One region of the Bacillus cihuensis genome, then DNA from elsewhere that is predicted to be linked to it. Evidence: riboswitches for the same ligand, from Rfam matches in the RefSeq annotation. Region 1 holds a riboswitch; each other region holds the start of a gene.
The links. A riboswitch is a leader RNA that binds a small molecule or an ion and turns the genes downstream of it on or off. The one in region 1 is predicted to bind cyclic di-GMP.
Positions count from the first base shown of each region.

Region 2: it holds a riboswitch for cyclic di-GMP, as region 1 does, so the genes downstream of both, V179_RS32480 (anti-repressor SinI family protein) here and V179_RS30285 (anti-repressor SinI family protein) in region 1, are expected to answer to the same signal.
Region 3: it holds a riboswitch for cyclic di-GMP, as region 1 does, so the genes downstream of both, V179_RS0101680 (HD domain-containing phosphohydrolase) here and V179_RS30285 (anti-repressor SinI family protein) in region 1, are expected to answer to the same signal.

Region 1 is NZ_KI632498.1:245,277-251,145, forward strand. Features, by position in the region: gene hpf (ribosome hibernation-promoting factor, HPF/YfiA family) at 616-1,170, shown strand; gene V179_RS0123005 (chromate transporter) at 1,891-2,460, shown strand; gene V179_RS0123010 (chromate transporter) at 2,457-2,987, shown strand; cyclic di-GMP riboswitch class I at 3,520-3,608, shown strand; gene V179_RS30285 (anti-repressor SinI family protein) at 3,637-3,783, shown strand; gene V179_RS0123020 (helix-turn-helix domain-containing protein) at 4,266-4,589, opposite strand; gene secA (preprotein translocase subunit SecA) at 4,852-5,869, shown strand, end outside.
Region 2 is NZ_KI632495.1:1,688,885-1,694,753, forward strand. Features, by position in the region: gene V179_RS0113930 (putative bifunctional diguanylate cyclase/phosphodiesterase) at 1-83, opposite strand, end outside; gene V179_RS27955 (hypothetical protein) at 108-677, opposite strand; gene V179_RS0113940 (hypothetical protein) at 1,003-1,332, opposite strand; gene V179_RS0113945 (hypothetical protein) at 1,393-1,572, opposite strand; gene V179_RS27960 (S1C family serine protease) at 2,180-2,905, opposite strand; gene V179_RS32480 (anti-repressor SinI family protein) at 3,999-4,127, opposite strand; cyclic di-GMP riboswitch class I at 4,142-4,223, opposite strand; partial or broken gene V179_RS27970 (ABC transporter ATP-binding protein) at 4,552-5,869, opposite strand, start outside.
Region 3 is NZ_AYSD01000010.1:377,207-383,075, reverse strand. Features, by position in the region: gene V179_RS0101685 (TIGR04076 family protein) at 1-337, opposite strand, end outside; gene V179_RS0101680 (HD domain-containing phosphohydrolase) at 1,115-2,104, opposite strand; cyclic di-GMP riboswitch class I at 2,303-2,388, opposite strand; gene ptsP (phosphoenolpyruvate--protein phosphotransferase) at 3,481-5,208, opposite strand; gene V179_RS0101670 (phosphocarrier protein HPr) at 5,211-5,477, opposite strand; gene V179_RS0101665 (glycoside hydrolase family 1 protein) at 5,605-5,869, opposite strand, start outside.

The sequences.
Region 1 (5,869 bases):
ACGAATAATCGTAGAATCCTGCTAGGCTTGTATAGAAACAAGATCCGGTTTTACGAGTAATAAGGAATTTTTACATTGTTGACAATCAATGTTTGTGAGCGGTTTAAACTTAATCTTTCTTCTATCTTTTCTGCTATGTTCAAAATAACAATATTGTCTATTACACTCACAATATTTCTGTGTTTTAACTAAATGAATATGACCATCTATTTCTACAGTAGGTACATATAATTGATTCATCATTCCTTTGAAACCTCCATACTCGTTCCTTTCATTAATTAGATAATTCTTTATTAATTCTCCTAATATAGGTATATTTATAGTTATAATATGTAATATTATTACTTTATTTCCCTTTTGAGATACTAGTTACTATATACCTTATGATCAATTTTATCAAGAGTGATATAAGTATATAGAATTATCTAAACTTTTAATGCTCTACAGTATTAATTTTATGTAAAGATTGTTATAATAAAGATGGATACGAACCCCACTATTAATCCAATTTTCTATAGTTTCTTCATGAACTTGGCAAAACTATTTGTTTGTGAAGGAAATGCATAGGGTATCGTAGAACTATATCATATAGTTTTTAGAAGGAGGACTCACTTTATGGACTATAATATTCGTGGTGAAAACATTGAGGTAACTCCAGCAATACGGGAATATGTAGAGAAAAAGATTGGAAAATTGGAACGGTATTTTAGCAATTCACCGGATGCAACGGCAATGGTGAATTTACGAGTGAATCATAATACATCTAAAGTGGAAGTAACGATCCCAATGACGAATTTGGTGCTCCGTGCAGAAGAGGAAAATGCTGATATGTATGCAGCCATTGACTTGATTTCTGACAAATTGGAACGGCAAATTCGTAAACATAAAACAAAAGTAAACCGAAAATTCCGTGGTACAAATACGAATGCAGCTGATGTTTTTCCAGTGTTTGAGGATAAAAACAATGCACCGATTGAAGAAGACGAACTTGAATTAGAGGTTGTCCGCAATAAGCGTTTTGACTTGAAACCAATGGATAGTGAAGAAGCGATCTTGCAAATGAATATGCTTGGTCATAGCTTTTTCGTCTATACGAATTCAGATACAAATACGACAAATGTTGTGTACCGTCGTAAGGATGGCCGCTATGGTTTGATTGAACCAAGCTAAATAAAATAAGTTAAATTATACAAGGCCTGATTCTTTCTTAGGAGAGAATCAGGCCTGTTATGTTTAATAAAAGTTATATGATTTAGGTATCATCTGTCGGGATTTAGCAGTAAGCATCCGATGTATTCCAAGGCACTAAACAAATACGGAGAAATTTCTGTATAATATAAAGATAAATACTAGATTTAAGTCTTAATGGAATTTTAACATCATCTGTATCCTTAATAATATATTGGTAGAATATAATCAAAAAGTAATATCTATTTTGATTTTGTAGCCCTCCCTATCAATTGATAAGACAGGGCATGTATCCGTAGTGCTGTGGAATAAAGTTCTTGAGTAGAATATTATCGGTTTTAGGCTACTAAAGTGGGGGAAAAGAATATTTCATTAAAATCTTAGTCATGATAATAATTGTTCCTTGATTATCCCCTATGTCTGATACATACGAATTTGGGTAGTTAGTGAGGCGTAATGTATAAAATGACGTTAACTTGAATGTGAAAACTACATTTGTAGGATTAGAGGAGAAAATACAGTTTGAATCTTCACTCCAGAATCATATCAGTAGCATAGAACATTAAATTGAAATTTCTCTAGATAATGTTGGATTTAAATGAAGAGAACTATTTAACCTATTATTCCATCAACAGTGTGCCAATGGTTCATACAGAGTAGTCCATGATAAAGATAGATTATTAGAAGTAGGTGTAGTGAAATATGAAGCAATTAAATATTTTTATGGCATTTTTTAGAGTTGGCATGCTTGGTTTCGGCGGAGGTCCTGCTGCGATTCCTCTTGTGCAAAAAGAGGTAGTTGAGAAATATAAGTGGATGAATAATGAAGATTTTGGCGATGTCTTGGCGCTTGGAAATGCGCTGCCGGGTCCGATTGCGCCTAAGCTAGCAGGCTATATTGGGTACCGTGTTGGCGGTTTTTGGGGCTTGCTTAATGGTGTGTTTGCATCTTGTGTTCCCACCATACTTTTAATGATTTTGCTTTTGAAAAGCTTGAATGCTTATAAAAATCAAGCGTGGGTGACAGGGATGTCACAAGCAGTCGTTCCTGTTGTCGCTGTGATGCTGCTAACTATGACTTTAGACTTTTTAAAAAAATCAGGTTCATCCAGTATCGGCTGGCTGTGGACGATTGTCTTCGTTTTGCTCGGGTTTGTGTTTATGGAACTGTTAAATGTGCATCCAGCTATTATCATTTTTTCCCTGCTCATTGGGGCACTATTGAAGAGAGGCCCTGTATCTGAACCTAATAAGGAGGCGGGAAAGTCATGATTTATTTGCAGATTTTCTGGGCTTTTTTTATATCAGGTATTCTCGGCTACGGTGGTGGTCCGGCATCCATTCCGTTAATTGAAAAGGAGGTCGTCGACAGATACGGTTGGTTTACTGTTCATGAATTCAGTGATGTGATTGCTCTTGGGAATGCACTCCCAGGCCCAATTGCTACCAAAATGGCAGGCTATATTGGATTTGAACAGGCTGGCATACTGGGCGCGATTATTGGGGTATTCGCTTCAGTCGCTCCTTCTCTCATTTTAATGCTTGGTCTACTCAGTATTTTAAAGCGTCACAAAGAATCCCCTCGAGTGAAAAGGATGACAGTCGTCGTTCGTCCAATCATTGCTGTCTTGCTAGGGATGATGGCTTATGATTTCTTTTTCACTGCATATGAAGGAATCGGATGGATTCAGACATTAGTAATTGGGATTATTAGTTATTTTTTATTGGGTAAATTGAAGGTTCATCCTGCCTATGTAATCGCAATAGCGTTAGTATATGGAGCTTTTTTTCTTGGTTGAAAAAGCTCCTTTGATGTTTTACAAGGATATTTCATTTTATGATCCAATTCTTATAAGCATCCATCTAATGAATTTGCTATACATAAAAAACTTAATGACTTAAAAAATAAAGATAATAGTGGGATTTTGAATATAAGTATTGTATTTAATGATGCAAACGATAAATACTAATCCCCTGTGAAACTAGATGGGGACAACAACGGACTTTTAAGGTAGTTAATTAGAAGTCTCCCATTATGATGAAGGATGTTTGTTTAAGTTTTGGACAATATTTGACGAACCAAAAGTGTAAAAACAAGAGACATAGTCGAAAAGGTCTAGATCATATGTCATGAATATTGATAAGGTAAATATAATATATTTACATAAAAATTCTTTCAATCATATATTTCCTAATTTGTTCTAGTTGAAAAAATGTAGAATTTAGTCGTAATATGTAAAAAAATAAGGTAAAATATTTAAATTTAATAGCATAAAATTACATAAAATATACCAAAAATTCTGTATAATCAAAGAAAATAGAAAATTCATACACAGAAAAAGGCAAACCTATTGAAAAATAGGGACGCAAAGTCGCGGGTCTAAGGTATTATATTGTGCTATGATGGCTGGACTGCCTGAAATACATAGTATTTTAGGAGGGAATGGGTTGGCAGATCTAATAGTTGATGAAGAATGGATTGAGCTAATGGTACAAGCTAAGGTACTTGGATTGACTAAAGAGGAAGTCCTTCGTTTCTTTGAGCAAAAAGCAACAGAAAATAAAAAAGATGAACCAACCTATCATACGATTTAAACGTATAAACCCCTTAAACAAACTGGTTTTTTACGAAAGTCCAGTTCGTTTAAGGGGTTTGTTTTGTTTATGGACACGGGGCGGGGCTCCGCGACGAACTAATATAGCCATCTACTTAGCAGAGATACGTATTTTATTAAGAAAGTACTTCGAAATCCTGCTCCGCACCTCCACCGTTATGATTAGGTGAGTTTAGCGTGCTACAAAATAGATCCTTCATGGCACCGGTGGCGTTATAATGCCATATTACACTTAGTAAGACGGACATGGGGCGGGGCTTCGAAACTTAATAATATAGATCATCTACTTTGTAAATATACATACTTTATTAAGAATGTACTTCAAAATCAGGATCTGCACCACCACCATTGTGATTAGCCGAGTGTAGCGTGCTTCAAGGGATATCGTACATAGTAATTGGTGGTATTTTAACGTCATTCTGGATTTGTAAAGAGATAAAAATGGGATCATCCATACTCCAATCACTCTTCTTGCTTTAATCTCCATTTGTTAAATTCAATGAATTCACGGAATTGATCTTTGGATACACCGGATTTCATTGCCTCTTGAACAATATTCATCCATTCTGCGTCAAGCCCATCTTTGACAGGTTCATCGTGAAGGAGAGAATCAACAGGAATTTGCAGCACTAAGGCGATTTTTTCAAGAAACTGGATAGATGGGTTCGTTTGAAGGTTTCTCTCAAGGGAGCTTAAATAGGACTTGGCGACTCCCGCTTTTTCAGCAAGTTCTGTCATGGACATTCTATTTTCTTGTCTCAGTTTTTTTACGCGATCACCGATCATGTTATCTCACCTCAAAACTTTTCTGCAGATATTTTCATGCGTAAGGCTGTTAATACTCATTTTAACGTTTTCACGGTATTAAATCTATAAATTTTCATAATATCGTGAAGTTGTACCTGCACTTTATACATGGTAATATTAAGGGTGCACCTATTTAATATGAAATAAAATGGATATATTAATCTTTGATCTAGTGTTAATTAAATCTAAAATATATTTTCTTTTTTAATAAAGACTTCTATATAAAGAGGAGCGTTATTGAATGCTTAATATTTTAAATAAAGTGTTTGACCCGAATAAACGAGAAGTGAAGCGTCTTGAGAAGCTGGCTGATCAAATTGAAATGCTAGCGGATAAAACAGCTTCGTTATCAGATGAAGAACTGCGTGGGAAAACAGAAGAATTCAAAGAGCGTTACCAAAAAGGCGAAACGGTCGATGATTTGCTTGTTGAGGCATTCGCGACGATTCGTGAAGGAGCAAGAAGAGCATTAGGAATGTATCCATTCCGCGTACAGCTAATGGGGGGGATTTCCCTTCATGATGGTAATATTTCTGAAATGAAAACCGGGGAAGGGAAAACGTTGACTTCCACTCTTCCTGTCTATTTAAACGCGATTACTGGGAAAGGCGTTCATGTCGTTACTGTCAATGAATACTTAGCAAGCCGTGATGCGGAAGAAATGGGCAAGCTGTATGAGTTCATGGGAATGACGGTTGGGTTGAACCTGAACGGCATGTCTAAGGAAGAGAAGCAAGAAGCGTACAGTGCTGATATTACGTATAGTACGAATAATGAGCTAGGTTTCGATTATTTACGGGATAATATGGTTCTATATAAAGAGCAAATGGTACAACGACCTTTACATTTTGCTGTTATCGATGAAGTGGATTCAATCTTGATTGATGAGGCACGTACACCATTAATTATTTCAGGTTCGGCACAAAAATCAGCTCAGTTATATATCCAAGCGAATGCTTTCGTTCGTACGCTTACGTTAGACAAGCATTATACGTATGATGAAAAAACAAAAGGGGTTCAGCTGACGGAAGAAGGAATTAACCGTTCGGAAGCGGCATTTAATATCGAAAATTTATTTGATATTAATCATGTTGTTTTGAATCATCATATTAATCAAGCGTTAAAAGCGCATGTAAGCATGCATCTTGATGTCGACTATGTCGTGCAAGAAGGCGAAATCGTCATTGTTGACCAGTTCACTGGGCGTTTAATGAAAGGTCGCCGCTATAGTGATGGACTCCATCAGGCTATTGAAGCGA
Region 2 (5,869 bases), on a different contig from region 1:
AACATGATATTCCAAAGAAAGTTAGAAAGAATAAAAAGCGCGATGAAAGTATAAGCCAATTTCCTGGTTTTAAGACTGTCCATTTGTTTCTCCATTCTGGCTTTGCATTACCTTAATATATAGTTCTTTTTATGTTCATCTTGATTACTATTTAATAACCAAGGATACTTTTCCTTATGTTGATACAGATCTTCAGGGTAAATAACAGCTGGGATTACATAATCCCCTTTATAGTAGATTTGTTCACCAACAGACTCCAATGGAAACTTATAAATCATTCTTAGTGTCTTATAGAAAACCCTCTCAAGTAAAGCGACACAACAACTGATTTCATGTTGTTCCGAATAGTGAACAAACACCGATAATAGTCTTTCTAGATTCTTTCCTCTAAATTGTTTTAAGATGGCAACCTTATCAATTTCTATCACCGATTCTGGATTATTTTTAATCGATTCAATCTGGTGAAAGGGATACACTGTGTTAATATTATTATTCGGTTCTAATAGATATGGCTTAAATTCTATCGTTCCTACTTTTTGATCTTTTGAATCTATGATTATGTATCGATCGGCTGGACCATCTTCCATTTCCAAACCATATCCTTTTTCAAGCCAACACTCTATCCAAATATTATTAAATTGATTAAACAAGGCTAATGAATCTACTTTTATATACAAGATATTTTCCTCCAATTGACGAATGTAGTAAATTATCTGACCAAAATAATTATACATATAATCAGAAACTTATTACCACATAAATCCAAAGGTCAGAAAAATAATATAAAAGTATTTAAGAGTTATTAGGAACATACTGAATATTATCTATATCTGCCATATCAACAAACCAAAAAGACAGAAAGCATCGATAGGGCATCTGTCTACTATAAGCTATTCTTGATGATGAATTGTAACTTGTAATAGGAAAACCCTTGAAATGTAGCCCTAGTTCTTTACAGCTCTATTATACCAAATTTCGAGGGTTATTCTTTTATTTTTTATTTTACTCTTCACCATTGTTTTGCCTTATGTTTAATAGAAAAGAAGAACCTTTAAAACTTCTATTCTTAAAGTATTGATTAGTGACTGGCACAGAAAATTGATTTATCTTGTTATACCACTCTTTCATAGCTACATAAATTTGACCAGCTCGTTCTACGCTAGTTCCAAATTCATCAGCCGCATTTGTGGAACTTGTAGATAATCTTTTTTTGATTATTTTCGGTACAGATTTCTTTTTTTGTTTAACTTCATTCGTACCCTTACCACCAGCACCCTTATTCCCATCCACTTTCCCGACTACAGCACTCTCTACCTTTTTCGCAAATCGCAAATTGGTTTCCTTAGCATCATCCACCACTTCGCCAACGGTTTTATTGTCTGAGAGCTTAACTCAGTTATTAGTGACGAATTCCAAAACAGGCAATTCATAGTTTCGAATTTTCTTGCCAATTCCTTTTGTAAAATCTTTGACCTGTGAAATGGAATGGCTAATTGAATCTGTAGCTTTCTTGGCAACGGCTTTTACACGATCGGGATGAAGGACGTTTTTGACTTTCGTCAAGCCTATCACGACATCATCACCATAATGGCGTTAATCCATTTTATACCTTTCATGCCCCCTTTCCGGCTATTACAAGTGGGCCACCCACTATAGTATGCTTTAGCGTCATTAGGTGTCTGTAGTTTAACGTTTCCATATAATAACTGTAAGGACACGACATAATGTTTTTCCAATCTTAACAAAAAAAGCTTTGCAGAATTCTCTGCAAGGCTTCTCTTTCGCGCATTAAAGTATCAGGATTCAGGCACCAATATTTAAGATTTTACTATTCTCCTTCACCGTTCAAACCATTTCCTTCAATATTTTCATCATTTGGGAATGGGGCTTGATATAGTGCGGGATCCTCATTTTCGATAGGTTCTTCATATTCCAAGAAATCTTCAGTGTCAACGGGTTCATCGTATTCTTCATAAGTTTGATAGTCCTCTAGTTCTTCATACCCTATAGAATCATCAGTTCTTTGGTAATAGGAATCATCGTCAAAAGCATCTTGGGTATAGGATGAGTCGATCTCTTCATCGCTTGGATTCTCAACATATGTATCTGGTTCTTCTTCACTATATTCTCCGCCGTCAAAATACCAATCTTCCTCATCTTCCCAAAGGTCTTGGTAATATTATTCACCGTATTCATTATAAAACAAATCGAAAATCTCTTGTTCAGTAAGCGGCTGTTCAACCCAGTCTTGAAGAATGCTATAAACATCCTTGACAGGAATACTAAAACCAATCGCTTCTTCACCAATCATTTTTGCTGAATTAATAGCAATGGCTTTTCCACTTTTTTTAGATAATAGTGGTCCACCACTGCTGCCAGGAGAAATGGCTGCTGACATTTGATAGATGTTTTCATAAGAGCGGTTTCCAATGTAAAAATTGCGACCGACTCCGGTTATGTATCCTATTGTTGCCGTATTTTCAAGACCATGCGGACTTCCAAGAGCGATTACTTCTTCTCCTATTAATGTCTGGTTTGAAGTTTCAAGTGCCATTGACTCCTTGCCTGCCAACTCCGGAACACGAATAATGGCAATATCAGTATTGTTGGAATATCCAATTACCTGACCGCCGTATTCACTTCCATCTGAATTCTTCACAATTGCCTGGACATATCCTTCAACCACGTGAGCATTGGTTACAATATCGCCTTTATGATTCATCAAAAAGCCAGATCCTTGAGCTGACTCTGTGTAAATTGTATACACTTTAGTTTGCTGTTCTGCAATAACATCCGTAATGTCTTTTTTACTCTCTACCTGTGCCTCAGTCTTTTTAGCTGGTAAGACAACAGGTTTAGCTTTTTCTTCCATTACTTGTTTCACAGGCTCAGTTACTGTTTTCATTGACGCTATTCCTGGTGGTACAACATACTGAAAGTAATAATAGAGCGACAAACCCAACGCCAATATGCTAAAAAAACTTAATGTAAGTAAAAAAGGAATGACTTTAGATTTTTTTAGCTTTTTCCCGCACGTTGAACAATAATTTGAGGAGTTTGCTATCTTTTCTCCACATGATGAACAATGCATATTTCCACTCTTTTCATATAAGTCTTTTATACTAATTATATAGAAAATTATGGATTTAGTCTAGGGGTTAATAGACTAGTATTTAATAAGTAATATATGATGATTGGCACCCAAATCAAAACTATACAAAAAAACAACTACCGTTTTAACTGGTGCAGCTGCTTTTAGACCTATCCTATTTCAATATAGACGTTCGTCCCTACGTTTTGTCACGATCATCAAATTTATCATAAAATAAGCGTATAGCCCCACCTACTTCAGACTAGTAGTTCGTAGTTGCACGCTTATATTCCGGATAAAAAATTCAAGAAAACCAGCAAGACCTTGACTTTGGACACTTACCTCATGGCCACCATAACTAAAAACAACCCATGTTAACATATTCTCCAAACTAGTATGACCTTCGAGATACTTTCCTAAAAAGGGTTGGAGATTCTGTTTTTCATATGGTTGGGATGAAAAATAAAAAATACAAGAGGCCCATAGTAGAAGAATAGCGAATAGAATGCGCTTTTGGTTCATTGGAATAAATTCCTCCAATTGATATAATAGACAACCTAATGTAAATGTGAGATATTCCGAAATCAAGTGAAAAAAATAGCTCATTATTTTAAATTTTCTTCTGGATTAAAATGAAAAAGAGCATCTGAATTAATGCCCTTTTTTACAAAACTATTTTTAGTGTATAAAACATCTACCTTGTATGTACCTGTAACAAATTGATAAGTTAGCAAATACTTTTATATTAATTATTACCCATAGATTTTGTAACATTCCTTTTAATACGCTCATAATGGAAAGGAGAAGCTCGTTACAAACGACGAGCCCTTATGACTACCAACGAAAAAAGAGGCCAGTCATCTTCCAAAATAAACCAACCTATTTTTCTCTCATTCAATCATTGTTTTCAGCAAGTCATTCTAGTTTTAGTCATGTTGTGGATAAAATTTCGCACCTCTTCAATAGATAAGCCTAAATTTTTCGCTTCTAAAATTAACTCCATCCATTCTGCTTCGTATACTACTTGCTTACTCATATACTCACCCGATTTGTGGCAACACAGCCGTCATAGCATAGCCTTAGACCTGTAATTTTGCGTCCCTATTTTTCAATAGGTTTGCTTTTCTCAAAAGTAATGTAACACTCTATTAATCCCTTACAATACCTAGTTATAAACTCTAATAAAATCATTACCAATATGTAGTTTGAATACTTTAATCGCAATTATATGTAAGAGTGATCCTATTTCCTTCCCAGTAATCTTAACAATATCTTTACATAATATTAACTATACATTAATAAATATACCAATATATTCTATTATTTGTAATCATTGTTTTTCTAAAAAATTTGACATTTTTCGACATTACTTCCTTAAACGCCATGGGCCAAGAATCTCTTCTGGTTACAATACTTCTTTTTTTCTTTAATGGTACTACAATGTATACCTCCGAATCAAACTACCCACTTACTTCCATTTGGTTACCAAATAGATGGCTAAACATCCCTCTTTTTTCTTTCGTTAATTGGTTATATGCCCCTACTTGGATTATTTCTCCTTGGTCCATAACTACCACTTGATCCGCATTACGAATGGTAGATAAGCGATGAGCAATGACGATGATGGTCATCGTTCCTTTTAGTCTTTCTATTGCAGCTTGAATCTTTGCTTCATTTTCTGTGTCTAATGCACTTGTTGCTTCATCGAGAACAAGGATGGAAGGTTTACGTAAAATAGCTCGAGCTAGTACAAGACTTTGCCTTTCTCCTCCAGATAACCTAATTCCACGATCGCCAATGAGCGTATCCAAACCTTGAGGTAGCTTCTTTACAAAATCTGCTGCTGCTGCGAACTCCAGTGCATCCCAAAGATACCTTCGCTCGCATTCGGTTCAGTGATCATTAAATTATCTCGAATAGTTGCATTAAATAGAAATGGATCCTGAGGAATATAACTAATCGATTTCCTCAAAGATAGTTAATGATCCTTAGTTAGAGGAACATCATCGATGGTCACTTCTCCCTGTTCTGGTTGATTTAAGCCCATCAATAGATCAAATAACGTACTTTTCCCAGCACCTGACCGCCCTACGATTGCTGTCATCTTATTAGATGGGATGTCGATATTAATATTTTGTAGTGCATATGTATTTTCACTTGTTTGATACCTAAAAGAGACATATCGACAAGATAACCCATGCTTAATCTCGATTGGGTTTACATCTTGATAATGACGATTAAATAACTCTCTTGCTTCTAAACTTTCATTTTGTAAATCTAATAACGCTTTTAAGGATGGAACAATGGCTCCTAGTTGCTCCAAATTAGTCTGGATCCCCGTAATCATTGGCCATAGTCTTGAAAAGATAACAAGAATTAGCATTAATTGAGCTCCCTCAGCTTTAAACATTTGGATGGAAAGAAACACAAAAAAAGCAATTAAAAAAGAAGAGGCTACTTTGAAGACCATTTGTGAGAATGAATTTAATGTAGTCATTTTAACTCGATTATGTTCCATTTCTTTAATTAAAGGAAGAAACCAATTCAGGTGAGATTCCTCTAAAGAATTACTTTTAATATCTTTGATCCCGTTAAAATGATCCGTAATTCCGCCAAGATACTTCTGATTTAATAAATAGGATTGCTTCCCTAATGTCTTAGACCTTTTGACGAACTTTCTAGAAAAGAGAAGCAGAAACATTCCAAAAAATAAAATTAAACTAGTCATACTTACCGATAAATAAAAGGCCACACCAATCTGAATCGAAATAAAAATGA
Region 3 (5,869 bases), on a different contig from region 1:
TATCTCCTTTATATATAGGCTCTGTTGTGCATTCAGCATGACTAAATTCTTTAGTTCCGATACGAGTTATTTTAAATCTAGCACCACAGTTTGGATCTGGGCAGGCAATTACACTATCAGACAACATCCAGTCATTTGCATGCAATACCCGTTGCTTTGCAGGTAATAATGGCAAAATAGCGCTTAAGGCATACATTGAAAATGAATTATTTTCTGGGAAGATAACGTCTTCTCCTATAACTAAGAAATAGTCACCTTCCTTATGCTTGCAAACCATTGGTTTATCTGTACCTACAACTTCTACTTTTAAGTTATATAGCGTAAATTTATCATCCATGACACTTACTCCTTTCAACACTTGTAATTAATAAAGCTGCTATTTTCATATCTTTTTTCATTCTCCTTTTCTTCTTTTTCATTCTGAGATTTTTTACTTTCATACATAATGAATGGGGTTTCTCTGAAACAACTATAACCTGCTTACTTACAGTTGTTTGAGTCTATAAAATAACAAAAAACACTTATCCTTAAATAATAATTCAAGGACAAGTGTTAACTTGCGGTACCACCTTGTTTGATATGTATCATACATACCCTCTCAGCAGAGTGCTCATACAAACACCCTTAGCCCTATAACGCTGGCTCTACGTCTAAGCTACTAAAAAAATTCTTTCACTTCGCCCTCTGAGGCCCACTTGCTGTTACTGCATCTGTCCGGCTTACACCATCCCGGATTCGCTGAAAGATCGTTTAACAGTTTAACTCCCTCGTCTACGGTTTATAAAAATGTTAGCACCATAATATTCCATTGTCAATAATATTTTTTATATTTAGATAATTCGATTTTACTGTCTATACTTTTATTTGGATATTTTACTAGTAGCCTTCTATGAAGAACATGGGGACGGGGCTGCGCGACTTACTAATATAGCAAAATCGATTAATTAGGTATACTGATTTTAGACAGCATCCAAAATTTCAGCTCCGCACCGCCACCATTGTGATTAGGTGAGTGCAGCGTTGTTACTTAATTGATCCTTCATGTAAATGGTAGCGTTATAACGCCATAATTGGTTTGTATGAAGGAAGGTTTAATACTACTTTTCTGAAAGTTTTAAAACAAATTTATAAAAGTTTCAGCTATTAATGGGTCAAAATGTTTTCCTTTATTTTGGTCAATATAAGACAATGCTTTTTGTTTTGACCACGAATCTTTATAAGGTCTACGGCTGGTTAATGCATCAAATACATCCACTATTGATACGATCCTCGCCTCAAAAGGGATTTTTTCGCCTTCTAAATTAAAAGGGTATCCAGTTCCATCCCATTTTTCATGATGATATAAAATAATATTTTCAGCTACCTCCATACTTTTAATAAAATCATAATTAATCTCCTTAGACATTTTATTTAAAATATCCGCCCCTATTAAGGGGTGCATTTCTATTATTTTTCTTTCAGAAGAAGTCAAAGCCCCAGGTTTATATAGAATACCTTCTGGCATGCCAGCTTTACCTATGTCATGTAATATACTGGAATGAATAATATTATTGATATATCTTGGCTCTAATTGAAGATTATTTTTCTTATTGTGTGATTTGATAAGAATCTCAGTTAATTCCTGTACTCTTATCAAATGCTCTTCAGTTCCAGGGTCTCGAATCTCACACGAAATTGCCAGCACCTTCAATAATTCTCTTTGTACTTCTATTTTTTTGTTTTCAGGTAGGTATAACCCTTCTTTTAATTGTTCTAATGCACGAAAAATTCCTATATAAAATAATTCCTTTTCAATCTTGAAAGGAGTTATCGTAATAGATGAATGCCAAAGCTCCCCAGATTTCTTCCGATTAATTAAAATTCCCGACCAGGGGATAAGTTCTTTTAACGAGTTTTTCATTGAAATATAGGTTGATTTACTTGTAAGGTTAGATTTAATAAATCCTGCCTTCAAACCGATTATTTTAGCTCTTTCAAATCCTGTTATTGATTGATATGAGTCATTTACTTCTAAAATAATATGATTACTGTCAGTAATAATTACAGCATCTCCCAATTCCAAAAAGCCTTGTAACTGGTATGGTAATTGCAAAGTTTTTTTCATTATTAAAATCTCCAATGTTAATCTATTTCTTATGTATTCAAAGTAAGACTGTCCGCAGAGCGAGTTACCTCTTCATTCATATACATTTATCGAGGAATAAATAGCGAAATTTCCCAGCCACTCATAAAATCCCTACTCTAATACTGCATTTAACCCTACAAAAAAAGACCAATCACCCGATTCGCCTTTTTAAAAGAAATCGGTAACTGGCTGACATTATCTCTCCGATTTTAGTCCCTATCGTTTTGCGTTTTCATCTTTCAATGAATTTGCCTTTATCATTCCCCTATTCAATTTTATATAAAAATTTTGAACTACTAATCTATAAATTTATAAAGTGTTTCTCCTATATTGTGAATATTACAACAGAATAATAGGGAATACAAGGAAGAAATAGAACTTTATTACTACACATCCCTAAGCCTATTATCCTAATTTTCCTTTCTAAGTAACAAAAGACAAAAGAGACAAAACAATAAATATTAAATTCAATTTATCTTTTTAGACATTTAATTATTTTTCCCTAATGATATCAAAATAATTAGCTACCCATTCTGGGACTTGCTAATTATTTTGATAAAGGATTAATAATCCTTGGTACGATACTCTTCCCAATAGTTTTCTTCATCTCTCCATTTACACCATAGGGGCTGCCCCCAATTTTTTTCTTGAGTTCTGGAAATTCATCTTGTAACAATATTGTTGATTGTCCTTTTAAGTACTGAGATTTTTCTTGGCGCTAGACTTGGTGAACAAGAAAGGAGTAAATGAATGTGATCTTTTCCAACTGCCTTGCAGGATGGTGATTCCCCTTGCTTCACACCCCTGCCTGATCAATTCTATAGCCCTATAAACTCAATAGAACCGTAACACCTTATACCTATGTTTTGTCACCCATATAACATGGTACTTGATGTCATATATTGCATAACTATTTTTCTTATAGCGTCCATACTTTCACTTCACACTTCAAGTATGGACACAGAAGTTCAAGGTCAAAAGCGTATACCGTCTAAAGACGGTGGAATTAGACCAGCATTTGTAAATTAAAAAATTAACTTTTTTGTTTCCAAAAATTTGACGTAGATCCAGAGCACTGAAAAACTTATGCTTCTAAAATTTGTGAGTATGATCAAATTTTAAAAGGCGACATTTCGTTCGATTTTGAACGAAATGTCGCCTTTTTCTTTCATATTATATGCTCTGATTCCTTCATTAAGGTCATAATTCGTTTGAGGTTTACTGGAGATATGGCTATGGATCCTTGTATTTGCATGCCAAATAGACCCGCAGATAATGCTACATCATACCCGTCCGCTGTGTTCCTATGAACATGATTAATAACTCTCATCCCTTATAGGGTGAGAGTATGTTATTTACACAAGTACTTCTTTCACTTCTATTTCCTTTATAAATCTCTCTACTTCCTCAGCCGTTGACATGTTTAAAACTTGTTCGATGATCGAACTCATTTCTGCTTTTGAAAGATTAAGAAGTTGGCTTCGAGCCTTTAAAATAGAAGAGGCACTCATGCTGAATTCATCTAAACCAAGACCAAGTAAAATCGGGATCGCAATTTCATCTCCTGCCATCTCACCACACATGCCTGCCCATTTGCCTTCTTTGTGCGCGGCATCGATAACCATTTTCACTAGACGAAGAATAGCCGGATTGTATGGCTGATACAAGTAAGAAACTCGCTCATTCATACGGTCTGCCGCCATTGTGTATTGAATCAGATCGTTTGTACCGATGGAGAAGAAATCTACTTCTTTCGCAAATACATCTGCCATGACCGCAGTAGATGGAATTTCCACCATGATTCCAATTTCAATTGCTTCAGAAACAGCGATACCTTCAACCTGTAACTTTGCCTTTTCTTCTAGTAAAATTGCTTTCGCTTGGCGGAATTCACCGAGAGTTGCAATCATCGGAAACATAATTTTCAAGTTGCCATATGTACTCGCCCGAAGCAAGGCACGAAGCTGTGTCCGGAACATATCTTGCATTTCTAAGCATAAACGAATCGCACGGAAGCCTAAGAATGGATTCATTTCTTTCGGTAAATCTAAGTATGGGAGCTCTTTATCGCCACCGATATCAAGTGTACGAACAACAACCGGCTTTCCTTCCATACGCTCTAACACTGTTTTATAGGCATCAAATTGCTCTTCCTCAGTCGGAAGCTGAGTACGTCCCATGTATAAAAATTCGGTGCGATATAAACCAACACCCTCGCCGCCGTTTTCAACCACACCTTTTATATCCTCAGGTGTCCCAATATTGGCAACCAGTTCAACATGTTGTCCATCTTTTGTCACCGTGCGCTCATCTACAAGCTTTGCCCACTCTGCCTTTTGCGCTTCATACTCTGCTTTTTTCACTTCATATTCCTTCACCATATCAGCTGATGGATCGACAATCACCGTTCCAGCCAGGCCGTCTAGGATGACCAATACACCATTTTCGATCTTAGCTGTCACTGTTTTCGTCCCAACAACTGCGGGAATTTCCAATGAACGAGCCATAATCGCTGAATGGGATGTGCGGCCACCGATATCTGTCGTAAATCCTTTAACATATTGTCGATTTAATTGAGCTGTATCAGATGGTGTTAAGTCCTCAGCAATAATGATTACTTCCTCAGAGATCATGCTCGGATTCGGAATGGTGACACCTAAAAGATGGGCCATCACACGTTTTGTTACATCGCGGATATCTGAGGCACGCTCTTTCATATACTCGTTGTCCATCGATTCAAACATGCCGATAAACATGTTTGCCACTTCTTGTAAAGCAAATTCAGCATTCACTTTTTCGGTTGTGATTTTGTCTTTGATTGGGTTAATCAGCTCTGGATCACTTAAGACAAGAAGATGAGCAGCGAAAATTGCAGCTTTATCTTCTCCTAGCTCTTTGAAGGCATGTGCTTTGATTTGTTCAAGCTCAGATGTTGACTGCTTAAGGGCAGCATCAAAACGTTGAACTTCTGCTTCAATGCTATCAATTACACATTTTTCTACGACTAATTCAGGCTCTTCTAAACGATATGCCTTTGCAATGGCAATTCCTGCTGATGCTCCGATTCCTTTTAGACTTTGCACCATCATTCTGCTAAGCCAGCTCCCTTCACAACCTCTTCAATCGCTGCCAATGCTTCCCCTTCATCTGCACCTTCAGCAGTAATTTTGATTATCGCATCTTTCGGAATCCCTAAAGACATGACACCCATAATGGATTTTAAATTTACGGATTTGCCATTGTATTCTAAGTTAACAGCAGCGGCGAACGGACTTGCCGCTTGTACGATTGTTGATGCTGGGCGTGCGTGAATTCCTGATTCGTCAATAATTGTAAATGTTTTTTCTACCATAATAATGTTAGCCTCCTTTGTCTTTTTATCCCGCAATAACAGGCAGTAATATCCCCATCTCTAAGCTTGAGTAATCAAAGAAGCAAAGGTAGGGGATAACTGCTCGTAAAAGCCCGATAAGCCTCTCTTATAGCTCTTCACCATTGCTTTCAATCACTTTTTTGTACCAGAAGAATGAGTCTTTTCGACTTCTTTTCAATGTTCCATTACCCTCATCATCTTTATCTACATAAATAAATCCGTAGCGCTTAGACATTTCACTTGTGGACATGGACACTAAGTCAATTGGTCCCCAAGCTAAGTAGCCCATTAAGTCAACGCCATCACCAATTGCTTCTTTCATTTGTTCGATATGTTTTCTTAAATAATCGATTCGATAGTCATCATGAATC